2 regions of the Arthrobacter sp. HLT1-20 genome follow, and region 2 is predicted to be linked to the other one. Evidence: predicted binding sites of a transcription regulator. Region 2 holds the regulator's gene; the other holds the start of a gene.
The links. The regulator LexA, encoded in region 2, represses DNA repair genes until DNA is damaged. The targets are predictions, from matches to a motif close to TCGAACANNTGTTCGA.

Region 1 (11,485 bases), on a different contig from region 2:
CTGGCCGGATCCCTGCAGGCCGCTCCCATTGAGGGATTGGCCAATCTCGGCCTGCCGGGCTACCAAGCCAAGGACGGAAACGTGGTTTTTGCCAAGGACAACATGACGCTGCACGTTGACGCCACGGCGTTCCCCGCAACGGTGGGACCTCACACGGTCACAGCGAGCAGCTTCGCCTATGAAATGGCCACCACCATTTTGGGCTGCTGGACAGCGCACCACGGCTAAATGAGCGGTGCGCCCACCCAGATAATTAATCAACTGACCCGCAGAAATCGCCGAAAAAACGCGATTTCGCGCCGTTTTTCGTCGTTTTCTGCGGGTCAGTTGATGGGCCCACGCCCGGGCGGGACTAGCGCTGGGTGGCGCCGAACCGTTCGGCAGCCAATTCCACGGCTGCTGCACGGGCAGCCGAGGCTTCATCGGCTGTCAGTGTCCTGTCGGCGGCACGGAAACGCAGGCCGAACGCCAGCGACTTGCTGCCTTCGGGAATGCCGGTGCCCTGGTACTCGTCGAACAGGGCAACGTCTTCCAGCAGTTCACCGGCGCCTTCACGCAACGTTTCCAGCACGTCCTGTGCCGGAATCGCCACGGGAACCACCAGGGCAACGTCCTGCGTGGCCACCGGGAACGTGGAAATGTGCTTCGCCACGATGACGTCGGGAGCAGCAGCGAAGACCTTTTCCGCATTGATTTCCATCGCCACGGAACGGGCAGGCATGTTCAGCTCGGCCAACAGCTTCGGGTGAAGCTCACCGGCGTAGCCAACCACGTCACCGTTGCGCAGGCTCAAAACCGCTGCGCGGCCGGGGTGGAACGCCTGGTGCGAACCCTGTGAAACCACAAGCTCCACGCCCACAACGTCAGTCACCAGCCGGGCTGCATCCACAGCATCGGCCCAGTCCCAGTGGCGGGGAGTGTGGCCCGGCGCTGCCGGGGAATCCTTGCCGGTGAAGATGGCCGCCAGGGTCAGGGGCTGGTAAGGGATTCCTTCATACAAGGCATCCAGTACTTCCGCGGACGGCCTGGCACCCAGCGGCGGGATGGACGGCGTGCCCAGCGACTCGGACGGCAGGAACACCAGACCCGACTCGAACAAAGCCAGGTCGTGGAATCCGCGGGAGTGGTTGCGCTTGGCGATCTCAATGAGACCCGGGAGGATCGATGTCCGCAGGAAACCAAACTCCTCACTCAACGGGTTTGCCAGCTTCACCGCAGTGCGAACGGCACCGGCCTCGGCCACACCGAAGGTGTTGTTGGCTGCCTTGGACACGAACGGGTAGGCCAGGATCTCCGTCAGACCGGAGTCAGCCAGGGCCTGGACCACTTGGCGGCGCTGCTGCTGCGTGCGTGAGTAGCCACGCCCGGGAGGCGCCGTGGGCAGGGTTGCCGGGATCAGGTCGAACCCCACCAGGCGGGCAACTTCCTCCGTCAAATCCTCTTTGGTGACCAAATCGTAGCGCCAGGTGGGGGCAATGACGGAATATCCGCCGTCGACCTTCTCCACAACAGCACCCAGATCGCTCAGGGAACCGATGACCTGGGCCTGGCTGAAGTCAACACCAATGCGGGCCGAGGTGAAGCCGGACGGCAGGAACACCGGCTCCGGGGCCGCATAGGAGGCAACGTCGGTGGAGGTGGTCTCCTCCGTGCCGCCGGCCAGTTCAACCAGCAGGTTCACGGCGCGCTGGGCGGCAACGTCGGCAACCGCCACGTCAACGCCGCGCTCAAAGCGCTTGGACGCCTCCGAGGGCAGCTTGTGGCGGCGGCGCGAACGGGCAATGGACACTTCCTCGAAGTGCGCAGCCTCAATCAACACGTTGACAGTGATGGCGGAGACCTCGGTGGAGGCACCGCCCATGACGCCGGCAATGCCGATCGGCCCGGTGGAATCGGTGATCAGCAGGTCCTCGGCATCGAGCTTGCGGACCTTGCCATCAAGGGTTTCCAGCGTTTCGCCGGCGGCTGCGCGGCGCACCACAATGGCACCGGTGACCTTCTCGGCGTCGTAAAAGTGCAGCGGCTGCCCCAGTTCCAGCATGACGTAGTTGGAAATGTCCACGGGCAGCGAGATGGAGCGGATGCCAGCCAGGCGCAGGCGTGAGGACATCCACGGCGGGGTGGGCGCAGCGGCGTTGATGCCGCGCACGGTGCGTGCCACAAAACGGTCGCAGCCGGGCTTGCCGTAGATGGGGGCAGCGTCGTCAACAGCCACAGCCTGGCCGGGGCCTGAGGATGCGGTGACCGAAACCAGTGAGGCCGGGTCGGTGAAGACGCTGTCCGTGGCGTGCGCGTATTCGCGGGCAACGCCGCGGATGCTGAACGCGTAGCCGCGGTCCGGGGTCACATTGATTTCGGCTGCTTCATCGTCGAGACCCAGCAGTGCCAGCGCATCGGTGCCCAACTCCGGGTCGAGGCCCAGGGTGGAGAGCACCAGAATGCCGTCGTGATCGTCTCCTATGCCCAGCTCACGCACGGAGGCGATCATGCCGGCAGAGACGTGGCCGTAGGTGTTCCGGGGGGTGATGCGGAAATCGCCGGGCAGCACGGCACCGGGCAGGGTGACAACAACCTTGTCCCCCACCACAAAGTTGTGCGCACCGCAGACAATGCCCTGCACACCGGAGGGGTCAATCCCCTCAATGGAAAGGGTTTGTGCGGTACCCTCGGGAACCACACGCACGGTGCACCAGTTGATGGTCTTGCCGTTGGACTGCGGTTCCTTCTCAATGGTCAAAACCTGGCCCACCACAATGGGGCCGCTGATATCAGCCAGGGGACGGTGCACATCTTCTTCTTCAAAACCAACCTTGACCAGGTCAGTCATTACATCTTCGGCAGTTGCTCCTGCCGGTACCTGCGCATACTCGCGCAGCCAAGTCAGTGGAATACGCACTTGATTTAGATCTCCATCCCAAAGTGTTCGCTGAAACGTACATCGCCCTCGATCATGTCGTGCATGTCAGCAACCTCGTTGCGGAACATGAGCGCACGCTCAATACCCATGCCAAAGGCAAAGCCTGAGTACTCATCCGGGTCAATGCCTGCCGCGCGGAGCACGTTGGGGTTGACCATGCCGCAGCCGCCCCATTCGATCCAGCGCGGGCCGCCCTTGGCGCCGGGGTGCCAAACGTCAATTTCCGCCGACGGCTCGGTGAAGGGGAAGAAGTTCGGGCGCATGCGGACAATGGCCTCTTCGCCGAACATTTGCTGGACAAAGTGCTCCAACGTGCCGCGCAGATCCGCCATGGACAGGTTCTTGTCGATGGCCAGGCCCTCGAACTGGTGGAACACCGGCGTGTGTGTGGCGTCGAGCTCGTCGGTGCGGAACACCTTGCCGGGGCACAGCACGTACACGGGCAGTTCGCGTTCCAGGAGTGCGCGGACCTGCACCGGGGAGGTGTGGGTGCGCATGACCAGGTGCGCCTCGGGCGGCTCAACGAAGAACGTGTCCTGCATTTCGCGTGCGGGGTGGTCCGGCTTGAAGTTCAAGGCGTCAAAATTGAACCATTCCGATTCCACTTCCGGGCCTTCGGCAATTTCCCAGCCCATGCCCACAAAGATGTCGCAGACGCGGTCTTGCAGGGTAGACAAGGGGTGGCGGGCGCCTGCACGGCGGCGGCGGGGAGCTGCTGTGACATCAACAGCCTCCTCGACCAGGATGCGGGCAGCATCCTCGGCTTCCAGCACGTCTGTGCGGGCGGCGAGGGCCTTGGCCACACGGCCGCGGGAGGCGCCCATGATCTTGCCAGCGGCGGCTTTGAACTCCTTGGCCAGCCCTCCGATGACGCGGTTGGCAAGGCTCAGCGGCGACTTCTCACCGGTGTGCGCAAGCCTGGCAGCCTTGAGCTCATCCAGGGTGCTTGCGGCGGCAATGGCTGCGAGCGCGTCCTCGACGGCAACACCAATGGCGGCTTCGTCAAGCGGGTCCGGGACCGTTGTGGGTTCGGTGGTTGATTCGGGCGTTTCGGCCGTCTTCTGGGGCATCTCTGACATCTACAGTTTTTACCTAAGCTCGTGTGCGAGTAAGCGGCGGGGTAGCTCCTCCCGCCTCAACCAGTCTAGTTGACGGCGCCGGTGTGTTGAATTCCGTCTGGGCCCTGCCCTGTAATGCAATTGCCCCTGACTCTTTAGCGTTCCGTGACCCATTTGCCGCCCCTGCTTGTTACGCTTTGGCCCATGCGGTTCCTGCCTGCTTTTTCCCCTGGATGCACGACGCCGGGCACTCGCCCGTCGCTGCTGGTTGCCCTGCCGCTTCTGTGCTTGATGTTGACACTGGGTGGGTGCCACCCCATGCCGGAGGACATCACCCGTTACACCCCTGCGCCGGCAACTGTTGTGCCGGCTGTGGACTGCGAGCGCTCCGTATCAATTATTCCCCATGCTCCCGGCCCCACGACGGCGGCGATGCTTGCGGGCAGCGTGCCGGCAGGTTTTGTGCCTGCGCAGCTCGTGGAGTGCTTTCCCCCGGAGCCTGCCGTGGATGCGCAGGGGCGGGTGACCGGCTGGACTGTGAAGCAGCTGTGGTTCACGGGTGATTTCACGTCCGTCTTGGTTGCGTTGGCTGTGCCCAGTGACAGCCAGGAAGGAATTGCCTGTTTGGCCGCTGCCGTACTTCTGCCGTCGCTCTGGCTGGTCAATGCCGCCGGCCAGGCCGCCAACGTGGTGTGGCCGTTGGATGTTTGCTCCATGGCCAAGCCCCAGCTTGGGGAGGCCCTGCGTGGTCTTACCCTCAGCGACAGCAAAATCCTGACAGTGAAAGGCCCCACGCCATGAAAGCCATGCCCGGTCTCCCCCGCAGGGGTTCAAGAGTATTCGGGGCCGCGGCCCTGGCGGCCGCCGCTTTGCTCCTGGGCGCATGCTCCCCTGGAGTCAACTATGGCGCCCCACCCGCCGGGGGCAGCCCGTCCACGGCCGCCCCCGGTCCGGAACTCACCCACTACACCCCGCCCCCCGCGGCTGTGCAGGACAAGGTGGACTGTCTGGCCCCCTCTGACTGGCGACCCGACGACGGCGCCTCCTCCCCGACGTCGAGCCTCATGGGCTCGGTGCCCCAGGGGTTCGTGCCGGTGGATGTGGTTCGCTGCCGCATGGATTTCTTCCCAAGCCCGGACCCTTCCGGCAAGGCGGGAAACGTAGTTGTCCAGGAGCAGCTGGCGGGAGACTACACAGCGTTGCTGGCGGCCCTGGCCCAGCCCAGTGACCGCCAGGACGGCATTGCATGCACCGCGGATGCGGAAATCCTGCCGGGGCTGTGGCTTGTCAATGCAAGCGGCAAGGCGGTGCATGTGGTGTGGCCCGTTGATGCCTGCGGCAAGGCCCGCGGCAAACCTGACACAGCCAAGGCGCTGGCAGCGCTCACCGTGCACGGCAGCACAGTTTTGACGGCGTCCGCGCCATGAAACCTGCCAGGGCTGCACGGGGCACGGCACGCCGGGGCAGTGCGGGCAAGTTGGCCGGTGCCTTGATCACCGTGGCAGCGACTGCTCTGTTGCTGCCCGCCTGCACCTTCCCCAGTCACTACCAACCGGAGCCGGCCTCCCTGCAGGACGCCGTGGACTGCTCCGTGGCAACGGGGATGATAGCCAGCACATCCGATCCCGGCGCTCAGTTGAAGGGGCGGGTGCCTGACGGTTTTGTTCCCGTCGACGCGGTCCGGTGCACCTGGGAATTGCCGGCCGGATCCGCCTCATCCACCATGGCGCCGGATCCCATCATCACTGTTGACCACCTGTCCGGGGACTTTTCACCTCTTCTGGCGGCCCTAGCCGAACCCAGCGACCGAGAGGCGGGCGTGGCCTGCCCCGACTACGCCGAGATCCTGCCGGAGTTGTGGCTTGTCAATGCTGCTGGCGGTGCCATCCACGTCCAGTGGCCGCTGAACTCCTGCGATAAATCCAAGCCCGCCACCGCCGAGGCCCTCGCAGCCCTCACGGTCACCGCAACGAGCACCCTTCCGGCGAAGGATCCCGCCCCGTGAAAACGCCCCTGCATGTCCGCGCCGTTGCCAACGCCCTAAACCTGTCCACCGCCACGGGATTGCTGCTGGCGGCGTTGAGTCGCACTCCCCTGGAGACAGGACCGGACGGCCTGATTCTGGGCACCCACTACACACCCAAGCTGCCACTTGCCGGCGCCTTCACCGTAGGCAACGTCATCTTCTACCGGGCGGACCGGGCCTTCATCGACGCCAGGCCCGATTTGTTGGCCCACGAATCCGGCCACGCCACCCAATACGCCTGGTGCATGGGCCTGCCGTTCCTGCCCCTCTATGCCGCCTGCGCCGCCTTCTCCCTCTGGCGCACGGGGGATCCCGGCAGCAGAAACTTCTTTGAACGCAACGCCGGCCTGGAACTCGGCGGGTACCGTGAACTGCCCACCATTACCCGGCTTCCCGCGCTGCGGAACTATTTGCAACGCCTTACGTTGTTCAAATCACCACGCCCCACCATGCACCCCGAGGAAAGGAACCATCCATGACCGAGCCCCTCCACTCCATCACCGTCACCGGCCAAGGCACAGTGCAAACCGCGCCGGACTTCTTCAACATCAACATCGGCATTGAAGCCCAGAAGTCCTCGGCGCGGGAGGCCTACGCAGCAGCGAGCGAGGCCCTCAACGCCGTCAACGCCAAACTGTTGTCGCTGGGCGTGGCCCGTGAGGTCATCAGTTCCTCCTCGTTGGATGTCCGGGTGGAGACGCGCTGGCAGGAGGGCACCGGCTCAGTGGTGACGGGTTACACGGTTTCCAGCACCCTGAGCGTTGTCCTGCGCTACGACCAAGGTTCCGAGGACGTCATTGCTGCCATTGTGGACACCGGCAACAACTGTGTCCGTCTCAACGGCCTCACTCCTGTGGTGTCCAACCCGGCGGCTGCGCAGGATGCAGCCCGGGCCCTGGCCTGGGCGGATGCCGTGCGGGCGGGTGAGCTATACGCCCAATTGGCCGGCCGGTCCCTGGGCGCTGTCAGCTCAGTCCTGGAAGGAGTCGTTAACGACGGCGCCCCCAGACCCATGCTGGCTTTTCAGGCCATGAGCACTGAGCGGGCCATGGCGATTGAACCGGGGCAAAGCACCGTCTCCGCCGCGGTGCAGGTAACTTGGCAGCTGGCCTAGCCGCCCTGCCCGTACAGGCGCCTGCGCGGACCCGCGGGGGCTGACGCAGGCGCCTTGTGGCGGCCGGGTCTAGGTGATGACAATCTCGCGTTTGAGGATTTTTCCTGTCGGCCCCTTGGGCAGGGATGCCATGATGACCACCTTGCGCGGGTACTTGTAGGCGGCCACGCGGGCCTTGACGAATTCCTGGATGTCAGCGGCGAGCGCGTCCGGATCGTCGGCACCGGCGGCACCATCCTTGAGCGAAACCGCAGCGCAGATCTCCTCGCCGTGGACGTCGTCGGGCTTGCCCACAACAGCGGCCTCCGCGACGGCAGGATGCTCGTACAGGACTTCTTCCACTTCCCTGGGGTACACGTTGTAGCCGCCGCGCAGGATCATGTCCTTCTTCCTGTCAACAATATAGAACACGCTGTCCTCGTCCTTGCGGCCCAGATCCCCCGTGAAGAACCAGCCGTCCCTGATGGCGGCGGCCGTGGCCTCGGGGTTGCGCCAGTACCCCTTCATGACGAAGCCACCGGAGACCACAATCTCGCCCACAGCACCGGTTTCAACTTCGGTGCCGGCGTCATCCACCACCTTAAGCTGCGCACCGTCCACCACAGTTCCGATGGAGCCAGGCTTGCGAATCCCATCCACCTGGTTGAAGCAGATCACCGGTGAGGTTTCCGAGAGGCCATAGCCCTCCAGCAGTGTTGCGCTGAAGGTGTTCTCAAACTCGTGCAGGATTTCCACCGGCAGGGCAGAGCCGCCTGACGCGGCCACCCGCAGGCTGGAGACGTCGTAGTTTTCACGTCCCGGCGCCCGCAATAGGGCGATGTACATGGTGGGCACCCCCTCAAAGATGGTCACCTTGTCGCGCTGGATGATTTCCAAGGCCTTGACCGGATCAAATTTGGGCAGGATGGTCACGGAGGCCCCCGCCATGACGGCTGCATTCAAGGCGCAGGTCTGGCCGAAGACGTGGAAGAACGGCAAGCCGCCAAAGATCACGTCGTCGGCACTCATGCTGAACAGTTTTGTCGAAAGTTCTGCGTTGCTGCGCAGGTTCTCGTGTGTTAGTTCCGCACCCTTGGGCTTGCCAGTGGTGCCGGAGGTGTACAGGATGACGGCGGTGTCGTCTTTCTCCGCTGGCGCCACCGCGGAGATCGCCTCCGTTTGGGCCAGCAGCCCCATGAGCTCGGCGTTGATGGGAACAACCCGGGTGCCGGTGTTGTCAGCGGCAAGCTGGACCTCACCCATGACACCTTCCCAGGCAAAGGCAAGGGTGGCGCCGGAATCGGTCAGGTGGTATTCAACCTCACGGGATTTCAACAGCGGATTCAAGGGCACCACCACGGCACCGTAGCGCAAGATTCCGTAGTACAGCGGCGGCATTTGTGGCAGGTTCGGGGAGATGAGTGCCACCCTGTCCCCCGGCTTGACGCCCCTCGCTGCAAGTAGCCCGGCCACTTTGGCGCTGAGCACCTCCAGCGCACCAAAGGAGATCTCAATGTCGTCCAATTTTATGGCGACAGCTGCTGGATTGCGCTGCGCTGAGGCACCCACGATGGTGGCGAGGTTGGTCATTCCGGCTCCTTCTCACTGACGCTGCGCAGGGTTCTTGGCGAACCTACCCAGCGGGGGCCTCGTTGCCCCATGAACACAGCCTAGCCGCATTCAATTGTGAGGCACAGCACATACCTACTGACGGGTAGAAAAGGGTTTAGTGCTGCCATCATTGCCCTGGAATAGAGTATATGTTCTAATCTATTTATGCGGTGGACAACTCAGCAACTCAACCAGCCACTTCCCCTCGGCGAAGCGCCAACCACGCAGCCGCTGCTGCCCTTGGCGGGTCTGGTCAAAAGCGTTCAGACACCCGAGTTTGCCGGCATTACTTTTCACGAGGTGCTTTCAAAGTCTGCACTCAACAAGGTCCCACCCAGCTCCACCATGCCCTTTGAATGGACGGTGAACCCTTATCGGGGCTGTTCGCACGCCTGCGTGTACTGCTTTGCCCGCAAGAGCCACACCTACCTTGATTTCGATTCCGGAGTGGATTTTGATTCGCAAGTGGTGGTCAAGGTCAATGTGGCCCAAGTGCTGACCAAGGAATTGGCTAAGGCCAGCTGGCAGCGGCATCACGTGGCCCTTGGCACCAACACCGATCCCTACCAACGGGCTGAGGGCCGCTATCAACTCATGCCCGGGGTCATCAAGGCGCTGGCCGATTCCGGCACACCCTTCTCCATCTTGACCAAGGGAACGCTGCTGGCCAGGGACTTGGACGTGCTGCGCCAGGCCGGCCGGCAGGTCAGTGTGGGCATGGGCATTTCCCTGGCCCTGCTGGATGAGGACCTGGCCCACACACTCGAGCCGGGCACCCCCTCCCCCAAGGCGCGGCTGGCGCTGATCAGCAAGCTGCGCGACGCCGGACTGCCCTGCGGGGTCATGGCCATGCCCATCCTGCCGTGGCTCACCGACTCCGACGAGGCCCTGGATGCGCTCTTTGCAGCCCTGGCCCAGGCCGGGGCCACCGGATTGAGCGCCGGCGCGCTGTACTTACGCCCCGGCACCAGGGAATGGTTCATGCAGTGGCTGGCCCGTGAACATCCCGCCTTGGTGGGCCGCTACCAGCGCCTGTATGGCTCAGGCGCCTACGCATCAAAGGAGTACCGCCAATGGTTGGCCGCACGCGTCAATGAGGCCAAGGCCCGCCACGGTTTTGCCGCACAAGGTTTCATCCATGATCCACGGCACGAGGAAGCCCAGTACCCTGCGGGCAGCATGCCGGCAACCGGATTCAGGGGCGTTGTGCCCAGCAAAGAGGCGGGAATCCCCGTAGGAATTCCCGCCTCTGCCGAACTGGCACCTACCTTGTTCTAGGAAACCTCAAGGATCCTAGTGATGGGGTGCAAACTCGTGGCTTATCCGCTCTTACGGCGGAACTCACGCTTGTGCGACGCCGATCCGTGGGATGCACTGATCTTGGCGCCATTGGCAGCTTCTACAGTGCCATGCTGCTTGTTCTTCTTGTTTTCCAGTGCCTGGCGAAACTTTTCTTTTGTTTCGTCGCTGGCACCGGCGGGCGATGGTTCGTGGTGGTTTTCACTCGTCATGGCACAACCTCCTTGAGATCTTCGGTAGACCTTAGTCTGGCACAGCAGCCGCGGATTTCAACACCCGCAGCGATTTTTCTACTGTGCTGCCGTGAAAGCTATGAGCGCGTGAACAATGGGCAGGTCCGCCGGAATCCATGCCAACTCAAGGAGTTGCGGATCAGCCAGGTTCACCCACAACAGCTGGTCATGGTCCTCCAACGGTTCGGCGGCGCCTTCGTCCACCTCAGCTAGCCACACCCTCATGGCAGCGCTGGCGTTCAGGGGCCACCCGCCGTCCACCGGGCTTTCAAGTTCAGCGCCGAGTGTCACCGTCACGCCCAGCTCCTCAACCAGTTCGCGGTGCAGCGCCTCCTGGGGGCTTTCACCTGGCTCGATCTTGCCGCCGGGGAACTCCCACATGCCAGCAAATTCCGGTGGGGCCGTGCGCCGGGCAGCCAGCACGCGTTCGGGTGCCTGCAGGGAATCCACCACTGCCGCACCTACTATTTGTTTTTTGATCGTCACCGCCCCAGTGTAAGGCGAACTAGACTGGTGAAGGCATTTGCGTGCCCTCACCGCGCGGTCAATGTTGCCAGGCGCCGGCCAGACCGCCCAGCATAGTGCGGCACCCTCGGAAAACCACTTTGCGAAAGTTCTTAGATGACACTGCTTAGAAACGCCCGGCCTCCCAAGGTCATCACGCCCAACGTCGTGGCCTGGGCCATCCTGTCCCTTGCCATTGGCGGTTTCGGCATTGGCACCACCGAATTTGCCATGATGGGACTGCTGCCCAATGTGGCCGAAGGGGTGGGCGTCAGCGTCCCGGAAGCCGGTCACGTCATCTCCGCCTACGCCCTAGGGGTGGTGGTTGGTGCACCGTTGCTGGTGGCCATTGGCGCAAAAATGCCGCGCAAGGCCTTGGCCTTGGGGTTGATGGCCCTGTTCACGGTAGGCAATTTGCTCTCGGTTTTTGCCCAGGACTACACAACGCTGCTGATCACTCGCTTTATTGCCGGGTTGCCGCACGGCGCATTCTTTGGCGTTGCAGCCGTGCTTGCCGCATCCCTGGTGGCACCCACCAAGCGCGGTCGGGCCATTTCCATGGTCATGATGGGCTTGTCCGTGGCAAACGTTCTGGGCGTCCCCCTGGCCACTTTTGTGGGTCAGCAATTTGGCTGGCGCTGGCTCTTTGTCATGGTGGGTGCCATTGGTGTTATCACCATGATTTGCATGGCCATTTTTGTGCCACACCAGAAGGCCCATCCCGACGCCAGTCTGCGCCGCGAA
Region 2 (11,485 bases):
TGTATTCACCGCTGAAAAGGAGGAACCTTATTCAGCTGAGCTGGGGGTTTCGGCTGCAGGCTCGCTCTTTGCAGAGGCAGGCTTTGCGGCCGGTTTTGCTGCTGCCTTGGCGGCAGGCTTGGCTACTGGCTTGGCGATAACCGGCTTAGCCATGGGCTTGGGCATCGGAATCGGCTTCGCAGCTACCGGCTTCGGTGCAGCAACAGGCTTGGGGGCAACGGCCGGCTTGGCGGCGGGTGCCTTGGCGGCAACCTTGGCAGCGGGCGCCTTGGCAACAGGAGCCTTGGCGGCTGCGACCTTCGGAGCAGCTGCCTTGGCCGGAGCCTTTGCAACAGGTGCGACGGCGGGAGCTGACACAGCTTCCGGCGCACTGACTGCGGGGGCCACCACTGCGGCGGGAGCTTCAGCGACGGTTGCGGTCTCAGCAACTGATTCGGCAACGGGCGCCTCTTCAACTGCGGGAGCTTCTTCGTTCAGGCGCAAGCCGGCAGGCAGCAGATCAGCCAGGGACTGAGTCAGGGGAGCCTTGTTGTCGCGGTCAACGTCAACACGGGCTGTGCCGTTGGCAACTGCCTCGTTGTGCGCCTTGGCGTCGGCACGCTGCTGGTTGCGGCGAGCTTCAGCCTTCGCTTCAGCCTTGTTCTTCAGCGGACCAATGACCATGACCATGTTGCGGCCGTCAATGCGCGGGCTCGACTCGATGATGCCGACCTCGGCAACGTCTGCGGCGAACTTCTGGAGCAGGCGGATGCCCATTTCGGGGCGCTGCTGCTCACGGCCGCGGAACTGGATCATGGCCTTGACCTTGTCACCGGCACCGAGGAACTTCAGCGCATGTCCGCGCTTTGTCTCGTAGTCATGAGTGTCGATCTTGAGGCGGAAGCGAATTTCCTTCAGAACAGTGTTCGTCTGGTTCTTCCGTGCTTCACGGGCCTTGACGGCGGCCTCGTACTTGTACTTACCGAAGTCCATCAGTTTGCACACCGGCGGCTTAGCCGTAGGCGCTACCTCAACCAGATCCAAGTCTGACTCAGCGGCAAGACGGAGGGCATCCTCAATGCGGACGATCCCAACCTGTTCGCCTGCTGGCCCTACCAACCGCACCTCTGGGACGCGGATTCGATCATTGATGCGTGGCTCGCTAATGTGTAGCTCCTGTTGCATAAGAAAGGGTGAGTACCACCAGCAACGGAGAAGGCCCCCAATTTGCTGATGCAATGGAGGCCTCGAAATATCGGCGCGGGAACCCCAAACGGGACTCACCTGACTTCGCCCGGGGGCAAAGCGCCGACCTAAACCAGACAACGCCAAAATTGGGTCGAAAGGTGGGAGAGGACTCCACTTGCAAACTCGAAGCAACCACTTCTTTTTGGCCTGTGACTTTCGTCGTTTGGACAAGAAGAAATAACAGCATCGAGTCGGTCTATGACAAGCTTAGCAGTATGAGTAGCTCAGATAATAATTCGGACACCCGCAACACTTTTCAGCCCTCTCCGGAAGAGGGCCTCAGCGACGCGCAGGCCGCTTCCGTGGTGCGTGACATCGCTGAAGTTCCGGCCATTGAAGTCATTACGACGGCGGCCGTTCACCTCATGAGCGCGGCAGCAGTCAAGTGCGGCTTGGCAGCAGGACCCGACGCCGAAGAGCTCAAGGACTTGGACGAGGCCCGCAAACTGATCACCGCCCTGGCCGGCTTTGTCACGGCAGCGGCCCCGGAAATCGGTAGCCAGCACGCCGGACCCTTGCGCGACGGCCTGCGTTCACTGCAGCTCGCCTTCCGCGAAGCCTCCATCATTCCGGACGCTCCGGGCAAGGGCCCGGGCGAAAAGTACACGGGAGCTGTCAACTAGTCCCCACGCCCTCCCCAAGACAAGCCGCTGGCGCGTCTTGGCTTGGGGCCCCTCGGGCGCGTGGGCCCAACAACGACTCCCTGGGAATCGAACGGGCAGTCGTTGTTGATGTTTTACAAAAACATCAACAACGACTGCCCGTTCGGCGTTAATGGGTGAGCTGCTCTACACAGAGTCCCGTTCGCCCAGCAACTCGTCGAGGTCGTCCACGTCATCGCGCCCGCCGCGGCCGGGTCCGTCGTCGGCCTCCGTCGGCTTGTCAGCGTGGCTGGAGAGCGAAGTCTCCGGGACACCCTGCTCCTGCACTGGATCGGAAGCCGCGGCCACAGGTGGCTCTTCGATCACTGGCTGCGCCAGGCGGGCGCTGCGGCGGCGGTAGATAGCCATGGCGATCAAGCCCACAACGGCCAGCACGGCACAAATGAAGCCAACAATGGCGAACCCAGCCCAGGGGCCAACGTCATCGATCATGGCACCGGCAAAGGGTGAGCCCATGGCACTGCCAATGGTCATGGAGGAGCCGTACATGCCCATGGCTTCGCCGCGACGCTTCTCCGTCACCAGGTCCGCGATGTGCTCGGCGCTCGAGGTCAGGACCGGGGCACACAGCAAACCCGGCAGGATGGACAGCAGGCCCAAGGTCCAGGCGTTGGTGGCAAAGCCCATGGGGATGACGAGCACTGCCATAGCCATGAGCAGCCACAAGGGGTTGACCGATTTCTTGAGGGCGCCATAGACGATGCCGCCCAGAATTGAGGCGCCACACCAGAAAAGGAAGACAATACCCAATTCGCTGGTGCTGTCGTTGTGTTCCATGAGGGCCACCATGCCCACATTCACACCCGACAGGACCAGTCCGGCACCCAGGGACGTGCCCAGAATGGCCAGCACGGCAATGTTGACCCAGCGAAGGTTGTGGCGGGACTTGCCCCAGAAACGCAGCAGAAAGTTCTCACCGGCTAGGTCAGGGGTTTTGGCATCTTCTACAGCATCGTATGGCTGCTCACCTGCACTCTCGACAGCCACATAGGAACCTTTTTGACCCGTCCGGGTTGGCGGGTTGAACCACATCAGGAAGATGCCGGCCAGGGAGGCACTGACACCGATGATGATCAATCCCAGCACTGTGTTGTTCGTGGCCAGCATGACACCGGCAGCGGGGCCGATCATGAAAGTAATTTCGCCGCCCATGGAGTCTAGTGCGTACGCCGTGCGGCGCTGCTCTGTGGGAACCATGACGCTGAGCGCCTGGCGGACCACTGAGAATATGGGGACGGCAAAGAGTCCGCCGATGAATGCGGCCAGCACCAGTAGCTGAAAAGTCAGGAATGGCGCCGTGCCCCAAACCACAGCCTCAGCTATGACCGACGGAACCAGAGCCCGCCGCAGCCCGTGAATGTCCACCAACCGTCCCCGCCACGGCGCCCCGATGGCCATGCCTATGGTGATGGCCGCGGCGACTGTACCCGCAGCGGCGTAGCTGAGCCCCATGGACTGCACCACGTGCAGCGTCAGGAGGACACCGGCTGCTGCGTGGGGAATGCGCGCAAACATGGCGATAATCAGCAGCCGGCGCACGGATCCAACCGCGAGGACTTCGCGGTAGGCGGCAAAATTCACTGTAGTGACTTCTCTCTTGTGATCCATCACAAGAGCGCATCGAGGTGCTTTGTGAGGGTTTAGGTACGTGGGTGTGGGTGACGCAGACGAATTTGGATCGAATCAACGGCGTGGGCAAAGTACTCGTTGGCTGCCCAGTTTTCCTGCAATTGGGCTAGCAGATCGTTCACAGCGGGCTGGTCAAGCCCGGGCAACAGCGTGATGGTGACACACAGCTCCGGGCCGGTTCCCCCGCCCTTGACCAACTGACCGTGGGCTGAGGATTTTTTGCGCCACTGGGATTCTATGCCCTGGCCAACGCTGGCGGAAATGTCCACCACGGCACTGTTACCAAGAGCCGACACAGATTGGGCCAGAACATTTTGCACTGCCGCGTCAGCGTAACTGGGCAGCCATGTCTGCTGTTGGGCCAACGCCCACATTGCTGGGCGGCGGATCACAAAGGGCCGCTCCGAGCCAGGGTCCAGCACCATCAGCTGAGCGTCCTCCGCGACGGCAGACAACGCTGCCCGGGCCGCATACACGGCAACGGGCCGAGCCTCGGGGTGCCATTGTGTAAGGGCTTGGGCATGCGTGAATGCCGGCAGCACCCGGCGCCCGTCGGGTCCCTGCAAGGTCACCAGGGCCATGTCCGATTCCTTGTCGGACACCAGGCCGTTCTCCCCTACTGTGTGCTCGGCGAGCTGAGCAACAATGGGGATGAAGACACGGGCCTGCGCCAGGGCGGCTATGACCTGCGCTTCAGTACCTGAACCTGCGGCCAGTGCCTCCATGGCGGCAGCGAAACCGGTGTCCATGGCGCCGTCGTCAGCGTCAAAGTTGTGGTACTTTTCCTGTGCAGGCAGCTCCCGCCCAGCCCACGGCTGCCCGGCCGAATCCGTGGATCCGCCGGCACCGGCCAAGGCTTGGGCAATGTGGCCGGGCAGCTGCTTCTTGGGCATCTCGGTCATGAATTAGCGGCGGCCGGCCACGTCAAGGGCCTGCGGCAGGGTGAACTGGCCGGAGTAGAGGGCCTTGCCGATGATGGCTCCTTCAACTCCCTCGCCCACGAGCTCGCGCAACACACGGAGGTCTTCAAGGCTGGAAATGCCGCCCGAGGCCACCACGGGCTTGGCGGTGCGGGTGCACATTTCACGCAGCAGTTCAACGTTGGGGCCGCGCAGGGTACCGTCCTTGGTGACGTCGGTGACGACGTAACGGGCACAGCCGGCGTCTTCCAGGCGGGCCAAGACCTCCCAAATATCGCCACCCTCCTTGGTCCAGCCCCGTCCGGCCAGGGTGGTGCCACGGACATCCAAGCCCACGGCGATCTTGTCACCAAATCTGTCGATGACCCTGGCGGTCCACTCGGGGTTTTCCAGTGCTGCCGTGCCGAGGTTGACCCGGCCCACACCCAATTCCAGGGCGGCTTCCAGGGAAGCGTCATCGCGGAGTCCGCCGGACAGCTCAACCTTGATGTCCAGGGCCGCCACCATCTCGCGCAGCAGGTGCACGTTGGAGCCGCGGCCGAACGCGGCGTCAAGGTCCACGAGGTGAACCCATTCGGCGCCGTCGTTCTGCCAGTTGAGGGCGGCCTCGAGCGGCGAACCGTAGCCGGTCTCAGATCCGGCCTCGCCCTGAACCAGACGAACCGCCTGTCCATCTACGATGTCGACCGCGGGCAGCAATTCCAAAATGGGGGTGGTCATGGGGTCCTCAACGTGACTAGTACTTGCGAATGTGAAGTGGAGCGTGTGTGCGCCGGGCTAAACGCCGGCACTCACTGGGTGAACATGTAGGCGGCCACGAGCGACATGGCCGCCAATACGGCAAAGCTGATGGGTATCCATCGGGCAGTTTTCTGCTGGTAGAACGTGTAGGCGCCGCCAATGAGCAGCCCCGCCAAACCCATCAAAAGCAAGGACCACATTATTTGGCCGCCTTGTTCAGTGACAAGACCCAGTTGCGCAGCAGGCGTGCACCAGCATCGCCCGACTTTTCCGGGTGGAACTGGGTTGCGCACAGCGGTCCGTTTTCAACCGCGGCAATGAAGGGCGCACCGTGCTCCGACCACGTGACCATGGGTGGACGCATCTTCGGCTGGAGTACTTCAAAGTCCCATTTCTGCACACCATAGGAGTGCACAAAGTAGAAACGCTCGTTTTCAACGCCGTCAAACAACATGGAACCTTCGGGCGCCTGAACCGTATTCCACCCCATGTGCGGGACAACAGGGGCTGGCAGCAGCTCAACTGTTCCTGGCCACTCCCCCATGCCTTCTTCGTGGACGCCGTGCTCGAATCCTGCGTCAAAAAGCACCTGCATGCCTACACAAATACCCAGAACGGCGCGGCCTCCGGCCACACGGCGTCCGATCATGCGCAACGCATCAACGTTTTTGAGTTCCTTCATGACCGAACCGAAGGCACCCACTCCCGGCACCACCAGGCCGTCGGCGTTCAACACGTCCTCGGCCTTGGCACTGAGTTTAACCGTGGCGCCTGCCCGTTCCAAGGCGCGTACGGCGGAGCGCACATTGCCTGAACCGTAGTCGAGGACAGTGACCGTGGGCTTATTTTCTCCTGCTGGCAGGGTGGTTGCGGAGCTCACAAAAGGCCCTTCGTGGACGGAATTCCTGTAACGCGGGGATCTGATTCAATGGCTGAACGCAGGGCCCGGGCAAAGGCCTTGAACTGGGCCTCAACAATGTGGTGCGGATCGCGGCCGGCAATGACAGTCATGTGCAGGCAAATTTGTGCGTGCAAGGTGATGGCTTCAAAAACGTGGCGGGTCAAAGATCCTGTGAAGTGTCCGCCGATCAGGTGATATTCCTGGCCTGCGGGCTCGCCACCATGAACCAGGTAGGGTCGGCCGGAAACATCCACGACTGCATTGGCCAGCGCCTCATCCAGCGGGATGGTGGCTTCGCCGAAGCGGCGGATGCCCGCCTTGTTCCCCAAGGCTTCCTTCAGGACCTCACCGAAGGAAATGGCCACATCTTCCACCGTGTGGTGCGCGTCAATGTGCGTGTCGCCGGTGGCCTTAATGTTCATGTCGATCAGCGAGTGCTTGGACAGGGCTGTCAGCATGTGGTCGTAGAACGGGACTGAGGTGTCAATCGTGGAAACACCGGTGCCGTCCAGGTTGATTTCCACCAACACGCTGGACTCGCTGGTTACTCGTTCCAAACGGGCTGTGCGTCCCTGGCCGGGCTGCGGGCTGTTCTCAGTCATTGCACAAGTCCTTTGGTTTGTGTACGCGCCCCCTTGCCCTTGGCGACGCAGGGCAGGGCTGGGCTCGCGAACTTTTCTCTGTATGACACCAGTTTAGGAGAGAAGGCATGGTTATGCCCAAAACAGTCCGCTGCGATGCCGCCGGTGCCCGGCATGGCAGCGTTGTCCGCATCTGGGACTAGCCGGCCAGGATGGCGCGCAGCCCGTTGAGGAAAGCAGTTGTTTCTGCTTCGGTTCCAGCGGTCACGCGCAGGTGACCGGGAATTCCGACGTCGCGAATCAACACTCCGTTGGCCAACAAGGCTTTCCAGACGGCCTGGGGGTTCTCCAGCCCGCCAAAGAAGACAAAGTTTGAGTCCGAGGGGGCCGGGGAAAGTCCCAGGTTTGTCAGCTCCGTGACGATCCGGTCCCGTTGAACCTTGATGGCCTCCACATTGGCCAGCAGGGATGTTGAGGTGCGCAGGGCCGCGACGGCGGTAGCCTGGGTGATGGCCGACAGGTGATAAGGCAGGCGCACCAAACGGAGCGCGTCGGTGACTTCCGGCGCCGCTGCGAGATAGCCGAGACGCGCACCAGCCAAGGCAAACGCCTTGCTCATGGTCCGTGAAACCACCAGGCGGGGCCGGCCTTCCAGCAGGCTCAGGGCACTGGCGGTTCCTGTGTGCGCAAATTCTGCATAAGCCTCATCAACAATGACGATGCACTGCGATGCTTCACCTGCTGCATAAACAGCCTCCACCACGTCAAGGCCGAGGGCCGTTCCAGTGGGATTGTTGGGCGAGCAGAGGAAGACAATGTTCGGGGCGGCCGCACGCACTTGATCCGCGGCCGATGCCGCGGACAAGCTGTAGTCTTGCTCGCGCAAGCCGGCAAGGTACCCCGTTCCCGTGCCACTGGCCAGCAAGGGGTACATGGAGTATGTGGGCGGGAATCCCAGGGCGGTGCGTCCCGGTCCGCCAAATGCCTGGAGGATCTGCTGCAGCACTTCATTGGAACCGTTTGCGGCCCACAGGTTGTCTTCATTGAGACCGTGGCCCAAATACGCCGCCAATTCCTGGCGGAGTGTGGTGAATTCCCTGTCGGGGTACCTGTTGAGGCCTTCAAGTTCCCTGGCCACAGCAGCCAAGATAGCCTCTTTGGCATCTGCCGGGACGCCAAAGGTGTTTTCATTGACGTTCAACAGCACGGGAACGTCAAGTTGCGGGGCGCCGTAGGGATGCAGTCCGCGCAGATCGTCGCGGAGTGGCAATTGACCTAAGCGTTCAAACTGATCCATGACACCAGCTTAATTGCCAGCGTCTGAAATTTCCGAAACGGTGACAGTATGCGGACACCTCACCCGAACCGTTGGGGCAAGTCTTGTGGGCTTGCCGTCCAGTAGTGTTCTACTTCGGGATGGGAACGAACAGGCGCTGGCCGGCCTGCAGTACGCCCGTGCCCAACTCATTCAGGGCAACAATTTCACGAACCACGTCCCGGACATCCCGATTCGGATTGGTGGCTCCGGCGATACTCCACAGGCTGTCACCCTGAAGAACTGTCACGGAATGCGCATAGTTGTCCATGTCGACGGCCATGTTTTCCACTCCCGCATGGGCCGGGCTCGCCAGCGAGCTGAAAACAATGGCCAGCGCCACAAAGACCAGGATCGATGAGGCCACCAGGGCCGGAAGACCAAAGAGCACCAGCCTGCCCCTGCGCGTCAAAGTAAGCTTGACAGGCGCCGCCGCCAGCGGGAGCTGATGCGGCCGGTGACTGGCACCGCTGCCGCCAAACAAGCCCTTGGGTGTACTGCTGAGAGTTCCTGCGGAGATAACCATTGCATTCATGACTTCTCGTCCTTTCACCGTGGATCTGGATCCTTGGCCACACCTGCCGACTGGATCGAAATTCCACGCTTCATATCTTCGATAGAACGTATGTTCTAATTTGCTACTAGTACAGTTTTAGCATCTATAGACGACACTTGCCAAGGGTTGATAGAACAAATGTTTGAAATTGCCCGCCTTGTGGCTTAAACTTGGATTACAAGGATTAGCCGCTAGATGCAGTCCACCAGCAGGCACTGACATTGTTCAGGGCAGCCAAGAAAGGACCCGGAACCATGGCGCTTCAAGAACCTCCGCACCGCATCCCCCAAGCGCCCAGCCGCGCTGGCATGAAGGGGTTGACCGTTCGGCAGAAAAAGATCCTCGAGTGCATCCAGCGCTCCATTGCCGACAAGGGCTACCCGCCCTCCATGCGTGAAATTGGCGACTCCGTGGGGCTGGCCAGTCTTTCCAGCGTCACACACCAATTGACGCAGCTTGAGCGCCATGGCTATTTGCGCAGGGATCCCAAACGTCCCCGTGCCATGGAAGTCTTGATTCCGCTGGTTCTGGACAACGGCGAGGTGGAAATCGAGGGCGTCAGCGCCCCGTCAAAGTTGCGCAGCTCCAACGGGCTCAACTTTGCCGAGCTCAGCAGTTCCTCGGACACTGCTTTTGTTCCGCTCGTGGGACGCATCGCAGCCGGCGGGCCCATCTTGGCCGACCAGTCGGTGGATGACATTATGCCGTTGCCACGGCAGATTGTGGGCAGCGGTGAGCTGTTCATGCTCAAGGTCCAGGGCGATTCCATGATCGACGCCGCAATCTGCGACGGCGACTGGGTTGTGGTGCGGCAACAGCAAACAGCCAACAACGGCGACATTGTGGCAGCACTTCTGGACGATGAAGCCACAGTGAAGACCTTCCGCCAGCGCGACGGCCACACCTGGCTACTGCCCCAGAACACACGCTACGAACCCATCTTGGGCGACCACGCCACCATCATGGGCAAAGTAGTCTCGGTGCTCCGCAGCCTCTAGGCGCGCCAAATAACACGCATACGGATTCATTGTTCCTGAGGGCCAGGAACGGGTATTTTCCGGCTACTATCCGACACGTCGGCCGCGGGCTGGGCCCACGAGCGCGAGGGCCCCGCTGCGAGCTTGCGAGCAGTGGGAGCGCTTGGGGCCTTTGGTGTCTCCTTTACGTAGCCTACAAAAATACCCGTTCCTGGCCCTTGGCGTTATTTGCCGGAGAGCCGTTCCAGGGCAGCCAGAGCCACGGCACGGTCCTTGGTGGCCCAGAACGGCGGGAGGGCTGCGCGCAGGAACCCGCCGTAGCTGGCGTTGGCCAGGCGTGAATCGAGCACTGCCACGACTCCCCTGTCGGCGCTGGAGCGGATCAGGCGCCCCACACCCTGGGCCAGCCGCACGGCTGCGTGGGTGGCGGAGATGGCGATGAAACCGTCGCCACCGCTTTGCGCAACCGCACGGGCCCTAGCTGTCACCAAGGGGTCATCCGGGCGTGGGAACGGAATCCTGTCAATGACCACCAGCCGGCAGGAGGCACCCTGCACGTCAACACCCTGCCACAGTGACATGGTGCCGAACAGGCAGGTGTCCGGTTCATCGGCAAATTCCTTGATGAGCCCGGCCATGGAGGAATCGCCCTGGCACAAAATCTTGACGGAGAGTTTCTTGCGCAGTTTCTCTGCAGCGTCTTCGGCTGCACGCCGCGACGAGAACAGCGCCAACGTTCCGCCGCCGGCGGCGGTGATCAGCGCAGCAAGTTCATCCAGTTGCTCCGCTGACATGCCAAAACCCGGTTTTTGCAGATGTGCCGCCACATACAGCATGCCTTGCTTGGGGTAGTCAAAGGGAGAGCCGACGTCGGCCCCCGTCCAGGAGGGTGCGTTGGGGCCCAAGAGGCCCAGTCCGCCTGCCGTTGCCTGGAAAGACTCGCCAATGGCCAAGGTTGCCGAGGTCAGCACCACTGTGCGGTCGGCGAACAAGCCCTCGCGCAGCTTCATGGCCACACTGAGCGGTGCAATGTTGATGACGGCCGGCTCGCCGTCGTCGGCCTTCTGGTAGCCCTTGCCCGGGGTGAAGCTCCCCGGCCGTGAGGCCCACACCACCTCTCGGGCATCAGCGGCGGCCAACAACCGCTCGCACAGGTCGAAGATCAGGTTCAGCCGGGCCCGGGCAATGGAACGGCCCCCGTCCACGGCAGCGTTGCCTTCGGGCTTGGAATCCGAGAGTGCCGCCCGCACGGCGTCACGCACTTGTTCAATTGCTTGGCTTTGGGTTGGGTTCAGGCCATTGGGCAGCAGCCCCTCTGCCGTGCCGGCGAAGGCCAGGTCAAGGGCTGCCGCGCTGGCGTGAATGGCGTCAACGGAAACCGCCGTGTGCTTGCGGGTGCTGGAGGCCGCTGCCTGCACCATTTGCACCGAGAGCTGTCCCGTGACTGCGCCGGTGACACGGTCCTGCAATTCGTGGGCCTCATCCACCACCACCACGTCGTAATCGGGCAGGACCGCAATACCTTCGAACGCGCTGATGGCCAGCATGGCGTGGTTGGTCACCACAATGTCAGCCTCGGCGCCGCGGGCGCGTGCCAATTCCGAGAAGCATTCGGTGGCCAGCGGGCACTTTTGCGCCCCCAGGCATTCCATGGAGGTCACTGACACCTGCCGCCAGGCCTTATCGGTCACGCCGGGGACCAGCTCGTCCCGATCACCGGTGTCGGTGTCCTGCGCCCACTCACGAAGCCGCACCACCTCCCTCCCCAGCTGAGATGTGGGGCCGGTGGCAGCCCCCGGCAAATGGTTGACGGATGAATCTTCTCCGAGCGTGAACAAGGCGCCTTCGCCGGTGTCCTCGGAGGGGAAACCGCCACCCAGCTTCTGCTTGCACACGTAGTTGCTGCGGCCTTTGACCAGGGCAACATCAATGGCGCGCGGCAGGAGAGGTTCCAGGGCAGCGAGCAGGCGCGGCAC

Region 1: the regulator LexA is predicted to act here: its motif matches at 8,847-8,862, upstream of ACX80Q_RS15165 (Rv2578c family radical SAM protein).

What each region holds. Positions count from the first base shown of each region.
Region 1 is NZ_JBTNDR010000034.1:987-12,471, reverse strand. It holds gene ACX80Q_RS15210 (cupredoxin domain-containing protein) at 1-228, shown strand, start outside; gene pheT (phenylalanine--tRNA ligase subunit beta) at 353-2,896, opposite strand; gene pheS (phenylalanine--tRNA ligase subunit alpha) at 2,902-3,987, opposite strand; gene ACX80Q_RS15195 (hypothetical protein) at 4,294-4,776, shown strand; gene ACX80Q_RS15190 (hypothetical protein) at 4,773-5,402, shown strand; gene ACX80Q_RS15185 (hypothetical protein) at 5,399-5,980, shown strand; gene ACX80Q_RS15180 (hypothetical protein) at 5,977-6,480, shown strand; gene ACX80Q_RS15175 (SIMPL domain-containing protein) at 6,477-7,115, shown strand; gene ACX80Q_RS15170 (long-chain-fatty-acid--CoA ligase) at 7,185-8,684, opposite strand; gene ACX80Q_RS15165 (Rv2578c family radical SAM protein) at 8,871-9,983, shown strand; gene ACX80Q_RS15160 (DUF5302 domain-containing protein) at 10,025-10,216, opposite strand; gene ACX80Q_RS15155 ((deoxy)nucleoside triphosphate pyrophosphohydrolase) at 10,295-10,723, opposite strand; gene ACX80Q_RS15150 (MFS transporter) at 10,859-11,485, shown strand, end outside.
Region 2 is NZ_JBTNDR010000014.1:86,894-98,378, reverse strand. It holds gene infC (translation initiation factor IF-3) at 28-1,164, opposite strand; gene ACX80Q_RS09780 (DUF1844 domain-containing protein) at 1,443-1,850, shown strand; gene ACX80Q_RS09775 (MFS transporter) at 2,016-3,497, opposite strand; gene ACX80Q_RS09770 (SseB family protein) at 3,530-4,420, opposite strand; gene priA (bifunctional 1-(5-phosphoribosyl)-5-((5-phosphoribosylamino)methylideneamino)imidazole-4-carboxamide isomerase/phosphoribosylanthranilate isomerase PriA) at 4,424-5,158, opposite strand; gene ACX80Q_RS09760 (hypothetical protein) at 5,230-5,379, opposite strand; gene hisH (imidazole glycerol phosphate synthase subunit HisH) at 5,379-6,059, opposite strand; gene hisB (imidazoleglycerol-phosphate dehydratase HisB) at 6,056-6,682, opposite strand; gene ACX80Q_RS09745 (histidinol-phosphate transaminase) at 6,861-7,958, opposite strand; gene ACX80Q_RS09740 (LysM peptidoglycan-binding domain-containing protein) at 8,068-8,511, opposite strand; gene lexA (transcriptional repressor LexA) at 8,787-9,530, shown strand; gene ACX80Q_RS09730 (ATP-dependent DNA helicase) at 9,734-11,485, opposite strand, start outside.